2 regions of the Virgibacillus sp. MG-45 genome follow, and region 2 is predicted to be linked to the other one. Evidence: a T-box and tRNA genes for the amino acid it is inferred to sense, from the RefSeq annotation. Region 2 holds a T-box; the other holds one or more tRNA genes.

Region 1 (3,414 bases), on a different contig from region 2:
CAGCAAAATTAGATAAAATACGTAAGTACACTTTCCCCTTCGTGATTTGTTCAACTGTTGGAGCAAGCGATTCCACCATCGTATTAATAATGTTTGCTCCCATTGCATCACATGTATGAATGTACACATGAATGATAAGCATTTGTCCATAGGTAGCTTGAGGATCGTCATTTAATATTCGGACATCTAAATCTACAGCCCCTCCTCCTCTTGCTACAATGCTCGGATAAGCAGCATTTGCCGCTTTAATTAGCGCTGTCTTTTCCTTTAATATTTCATTTTTTGCTTGATAAAAATCGGCACATCCGACTACTTGGATTTGACCGATCATCGTTCTTCCGGTGGATTCGGTTTTAAACCCTCCTGCATCTCGAACGATTTTTGCAATATAGCTAGCTGAAGCAACAACAGAAGCCTCTTCAATTGCCATAGGAATAATATAATCTTTCCCGTTTATAAGGAAATTTAATCCTAATCCAAGTGGCAACGAAAATGTTCCAATTGTATTCTCAATCATTTTATCAGCCGTCGCTATTGGCAGTGCACCTTCTGTAGAGAGAAGCTCTATTTCATCTGATGTTAAACCATGCTGATGTAAGAGTATATCTCTACGTTCCTCGACTGTCTTTTTGTAAAAACCAGGGATTCTGGAAGAGTTCATGCTATTCCATCCTTTTGTATATCGTCATGATACCTTTTACAATTCTATATATTAGCTTATAAAAATTTTAATTTTTTGTGAGTGCTTGAGCGTAATTTCATTATAATATAAATATAGGCTCATTGCAGTAGGATTTTTACAATGTTAGAAACGTGTAAAATAATTTTTCTGTTTCTATTATCGTGAAAATCGCCTAAAAATGCAAATAAACAAGGCTGTCAATAATAACTACCTTGTTTATTTTATATTATGTATCGTATTTAAATGTTAACACCCATTTTCAAAATGGTGAGCCATACAGGATTCGAACCTGTGACCCTCTGATTAAAAGTCAGATGCTCTACCGACTGAGCTAATGGCTCCTGTGAGATATCATCGGTATGTATTGCGTCCAGCGCAAACTTAATCGTTTAAAAAGGAATCGATGCGCAATAAAAATGCTACTCATGTTCAAACGTAACTCTACCGAGAAAAAACAAAAGCGAGAGCAAATATGATGCTAATCGCTAGGATTTTAAGACTATATATTTAATAGCTGGGCTACCAGGATTCGAACCTGGGAATGACGGGACCAAAACCCGTTGCCTTACCGCTTGGCTATAGCCCAATAATATAAATGGTGGAGGGGGGCAGATTCGAACTGCCGAACCCTGAGGGAGCGGATTTACAGTCCGCCGCGTTTAGCCACTTCGCTACCCCTCCATATCATTAACGGAACTCCACATATTTATTCAAAAAAAATGGTGCCGGCCAGAGGACTTGAACCCCCAACCTACTGATTACAAGTCAGTTGCTCTACCAATTGAGCTAGGCCGGCAAAACACCTTACTATATTATTCGTTACATCACATATATTATACGATGTAGAAGGTGAATAAAAAATGGTGGAGGATGCAGGGCTCGAACCTGCGACCCCTTGCTTGTAAGGCAAGTGCTCTCCCAGCTGAGCTAATCCTCCGACGCACAGCGTGTGACTCGTGCATGTGCTGCAACTAACAGTCGCATACTCTACATGCCTAGCATCACAGCTGTTTTAAAAAGTACGATGACCCGTACGGGATTCGAACCCGTGTTACCGCCGTGAAAGGGCGGTGTCTTAACCGCTTGACCAACGGGCCTTGCAAAGAAAAGTAGTTTATTCTCGAACGCAATTGTCGAAAACCAACGAATCTTATTATATACAGATTATTTGTATTTGTAAAGAGGAATTATCTTTTTTTATTATTATTTTTTTATTCACCTCATATTCGTTTAAAAAAACTGCCACTCCGCCATTTAAAGGGAAGACGGTCAAGTGAAATGAACCGATTTTCTATAAGCCTTTTTGATGTAACACCACTTAATTATAACCAGGTGTTATAATCTAATACTAATTTATACTTTATTCACAATGTCCATTAAGGTATAATATAAGCAATGAATAAACATGGAGGTGCCCTATGTCACAATTATTAAAAGACAAAAACATCGTTATTATGGGTGTGGCAAACGAGCGAAGCATTGCTTGGGGAATAACAAAGTCCTTACATAATGCAGGTGCAAACCTTATTTTTACAAATAGACAGGAACGCTCACACAAAAAATTACTAAAGTTATTGGAACAAAATGACATGGAAGCAAAATTAATTGTAGAATGTGATGTTGCTAGTGATGAAAGTATTACAGCAGCTTTTAATGAAATAAAAAAAGCAGTTGGAGTGATTCACGGTGTTGTCCATTCTGTTGCCTTTGCAAATCGGGAAGAGCTAAAAGGAGAATACGCCGACACTTCTCGTGAAGGATTTTTGGTAGCTCATGAAATCAGCGCGTTTTCATTAGTGGCCGTTTCAAAAGCAGCGAAGGAAATTATGACAGAAGGCGGCAGCATTGTTACACAAACATATTTAGGTGCCGAACGCGTCATTCAAAATTACAATGTAATGGGTGTTGCAAAAGCTTCCTTAGAGGCTAGTGTCCGTTACTTGGCTGAAGATGTAGGAAAGTATGGCATCCGCGTAAATGCCGTTTCAGCAGGTCCAATTCGAACACTTTCTGCTAAAGGGGTATCTGGCTTTAACGATATCAATTCAACCATAGAAGAAAAAGCACCATTGCGCCGAAATGTTGATCAGGATCAAGTAGGCGATGCAACACTTTTCTTCTTAAGCGAGCTTGCACGCGGCGTTACAGGAGAAGTATTACATGTTGATGCTGGATACCATATTATCGGCTATTAATATCGGTGACGAATAACAGAACGAATGGAAAAAAGACAGTCAACCGTTTATAACAAGGAATAAAAGACACTCATAATATTTTGTGAGTGTCTTTTACAATGCTTCTTGGCACATATAAAACTCCTCAAGCAAAACTACTGCTTAAGGAGTTAAACATCGATTACTTTATGTTTAATGCGCAACTTTTTTTCGTTTGTACAAATATAAACCCATTCCCAAAAGAATAATAAATAAACCTATAATCATAAACGTGTACATTGAAGTAGCGGTATTTGGTAACTGCTTTCCAAATAGTGCTGGCTCTTTATTCTTCTCGTTGTTTGAACTGTTATCCTTCTTATCATTCTTTTCATCCTTATTGAGTGCATCAGATTCTTTTTTCCCGCCATCATCTGTTTGTTCTTCAATTGGTTCTTCACTAATATCATCGGATTGTGCTTTCACAGTTACGATTATTTTAGCTTTAAGATCATCTGGATTTTCTATGTTACTTTCTACAATAAGATCTCCCTCAAATTCATAAGATCCCGCTTTCAC
Region 2 (3,414 bases):
TCTTTCACCGTTTCAATCTTACCAGTTTCTCCATTTTTTTCTTGAATGGTACGATCCGGTCCGTAATGTTTATAGTTTTTGGCCACATCTTGAAAAACATCAAATATCTTTTTATCGATCGTAGAATGAACTCGATATCCATCCATTTTCAAGCTTCGTCTTGCTAAAATATCGTATTTCTCATTTAATTCTTTATCTTTTTTAAGGTCTTCTTCTGTATGACCATCTTGTTTTGCAAGATATGTTTTTATAATTGGTTCAGCGCGAAGCTCCAGTTCATCAATAACATATTGATATTTATCGCTGGACTTTTTCACCTGCTTCGTAAAATCAGCTGTAATATCATAAGCTAAAGCATCTTTATATTCTTTTTCAGAGGCAATAAACCCTTCTTCATACATTCGTTTTAAAACGATTTTCATTCGGTTTATTCCATATTCCAATCCTTTTTTATCTTTTAGACCGCCGCTATTTTTAAACGGTGTATATTGATACGGGCTTTGTGGCATTCCTGCAAGAAAGGCCGCTTGTGGTAAATTCAGTTCTTTAGCATTAACACCGAATATACCTTGTGCAGCGGTTTGGATACCTGCAATGTTACGACCTGATGCATCTCTTCCATATGGAACAATATTTAAATAGGCTTCCAGAATTTGATCCTTTTCAAAGAATTGTTCTAATCGTAAGGCAAGAAGAATTTCCTTTGCTTTACGTTCAAATGAAACTTCATTTGTTAAGATTTGATTTTTAATCAGCTGCTGCGTGAGCGTGCTTCCACCAGATTTCATGTCCATATTAAGTACTTCTTGAATGATTGCACGAACAATCGCTTTTGGAACGACTCCTTTATGTTCGTTAAAATATTCGTCTTCTGTAGCGATTACGGCATCGATTAATATTGGCGCCACATTTTCCAATGATGTCTCTTCTCTATGTAGATCTGAGCTAATGTCTGCAATATAGACGTTATTAGCAAAATATAGCTTGGACGTTTCTTCGTAATTGTATATGTCTTTTTCCATGCTTTCATAGCTACGGATAGGTTCATCCTTCACGAGTGCAGCAAAGTAGCCTGCACCTAGGCCAAGACCAAAAAAACCACCAATAAATCCGATGATGAGGAAGAAGAGAATAACATTCCAAACAACATCATAGGTAATTCTCGATGAGCGTTGGAGTTTCCCAGTACGCCAAAGTGATATTATTTTATGGTAAGCTTGTTTACTCCATTTTTTGAAATCCACTATAAAACCTCCTAAAATTCCAATATTTATTATACCATACGGTTAAGTGGAGAAGGTATAGAAAAAAATTGCTTTTTATATGGAGATGTGGTAAGAATATATTATACTTTATATTCAATAGCTGAGAAAGATCGCAGTAGTGATGCAAATCCCTATCCAAGAGAGTCGACGGTTGGTGGAAGTCGATATATATTTGCTAACGAATTACAATCTGGAGCTTCTTTTCATGTCATAGGACATGAAAAGACGGTGTTTTGCATCGTTATCAATACCAAAGTGGCAATTAAATTGCAACAAGGGTGGTACCGCGTGTAGAAGCTCGTCCCTTTTTATAGGGAAGGGCTTTTTTTGATTTCTTCGTTTCACAAATCCGATCAAGAAAAAGGATGAAATTCTATTTTAAAGGAGAGTAAAGAATGGATATTTTACAGGATTTAGAAAAGCGTGGCTTAATTAATCAAGCAACAGATATGGATGGACTTCGAAAGCATTTAAATGAGAATCAAGTGACGCTTTATTGTGGATTTGACCCAACAGCAGATAGTTTACACATTGGTCATTTATTGCCAATCACGATACTTAAACGATTTCAAAAAGCAGGCCATCGTCCAATTGCCCTTGTTGGTGGTGGTACGGGAATGATTGGCGATCCAAGTGGTCGCAATTCCGAGCGTTCATTAAATACCGCGGAGGTAGTGGAAGGCTATGCGAATAAAATTAAAGAACAAATTGCTAAACTAGTTGAATTTGATAAGGGAGAAAATCCGGTCGTTGCCAGGAATAATCATGATTGGTTAACGAAAATGACAGTGATTGACTTTTTACGTGATGCGGGTAAATTTTTTAGCATTAACTACATGCTTGCAAAAGAATCCGTTTCTGCACGAATTGAGCAGGGGATCTCTTATACAGAGTTTAGCTACATGCTTTTACAGTCACTTGACTATTTAAAGCTTTATGAAGAAGAAGGCTGTACATTACAAGTTGGTGGAAGTGACCAATGGGGAAACATTACGGCTGGAATGGAATTGATTCGACGCTCCAGAGAAAACCTTGACGAAGAAGTAAAGGTGTTCGGACTTACAGTTCCACTTATTACAAAAGCGGATGGAACGAAATTTGGGAAAACAGCTGGAGGTGCCATTTGGCTGGATCCTGAAAAAACGAGTCCGTATGAGTTTTATCAGTTTTGGGTGAATACAGATGATCGTGATGTCCTTAAATTTTTGCGCTATTTTACGTTCCTTTCTGATGAAGTCCTTTCAGAGCTAGAGGAAGAAGTGAAAAACAGACCAGAAAATCGTGTTGCGCAAAAACGTCTTGCAGAGGAAATGACAAAGACAGTACATGGAGAAGCAGCTTTAATGCAAGCACAACGGATTACGGAATCCCTATTTAGTGGTGATTTAAAGCAGTTATCTGTAGATGAAATTAAACAAGGCTTTAAGGATGTGCCAACATTTGAAATGGAGAAAGAAGCTATTGGCTTAGTAGATTTGCTTGTGCAAGCATCAATCTCACCCTCCAAGCGCCAAGCAAGAGAGGATATTTCAAATGGTGCGATTTACATTAATGGTGAAAGACAACAGGATGTTGCATACACACTAGATAAAGCAGATCGAATAGAAGATACCTTTATCATTATTCGAAGAGGAAAGAAAAAGTATTTCCTAATTCGATTTCAGTAAACTATATTTGTGAAAAATAAATAAGCGTTGTTTTGGAATCTCGTAATGTGCAAGCATTACGAGGTTTTTCAATTCATAGAAAACATTTGCATAGAGCTATTAAAACGAATTATGAAGAAGTGAAGTATTTTTTGTATCACCTGATAGGTAGCCGCTTCTTTTAAACAGAAAAACCCCTCTTAATCCGAGTGTGTAGGATTAAGAGGGGTTTATAAAAATTATTAACGTGAGTAGAATTCAACGATAAGTGCTTCGTTGATTTCTGCTGGAAGCTCAGAACGCTCAGGAAGACGAGTGAATGTTCCTTCTAAGCTATCAGCGTTAAATGAAACGTATTCTGGTACGAAGTTGTTAATTTCAACAGCTTCTTTAATGATATCAAGGTTTTTCGCTTTTTCACGAAGGCCAATTGTTTGACCAGGCTTCATTTGGTATGATGGGATATCTACGCGAGATCCATCAACAGTGATGTGACCATGGTT

The links. The T-box of region 2 lies ahead of tyrS (tyrosine--tRNA ligase). A T-box ahead of a tRNA ligase gene usually reads a tRNA of that ligase, here a tRNA-Tyr.
Region 1: it has a tRNA-Tyr gene. The T-box ahead of tyrS (tyrosine--tRNA ligase) is inferred to sense a tRNA for this amino acid. The anticodon was not compared.

Annotation. Positions count from the first base shown of each region.
Region 1 is NZ_JAXOFU010000015.1:50,349-53,762, forward strand. Features, by position in the region: gene SPK86_RS14145 (hydroxymethylglutaryl-CoA reductase, degradative) at 1-661, opposite strand, end outside; tRNA gene SPK86_RS14150 (tRNA-Lys) at 948-1,023, opposite strand; tRNA gene SPK86_RS14155 (tRNA-Gln) at 1,197-1,268, opposite strand; tRNA gene SPK86_RS14160 (tRNA-Tyr) at 1,279-1,363, opposite strand; tRNA gene SPK86_RS14165 (tRNA-Thr) at 1,403-1,478, opposite strand; tRNA gene SPK86_RS14170 (tRNA-Val) at 1,544-1,619, opposite strand; tRNA gene SPK86_RS14175 (tRNA-Glu) at 1,708-1,779, opposite strand; gene fabI (enoyl-ACP reductase FabI) at 2,101-2,877, shown strand; gene SPK86_RS14185 (GLUG motif-containing protein) at 3,049-3,414, opposite strand, start outside.
Region 2 is NZ_JAXOFU010000002.1:349,252-352,665, reverse strand. Features, by position in the region: gene SPK86_RS03995 (transglycosylase domain-containing protein) at 1-1,244, opposite strand, end outside; T-box leader at 1,359-1,574, shown strand; gene tyrS (tyrosine--tRNA ligase) at 1,661-2,932, shown strand; gene rpsD (30S ribosomal protein S4) at 3,154-3,414, opposite strand, start outside.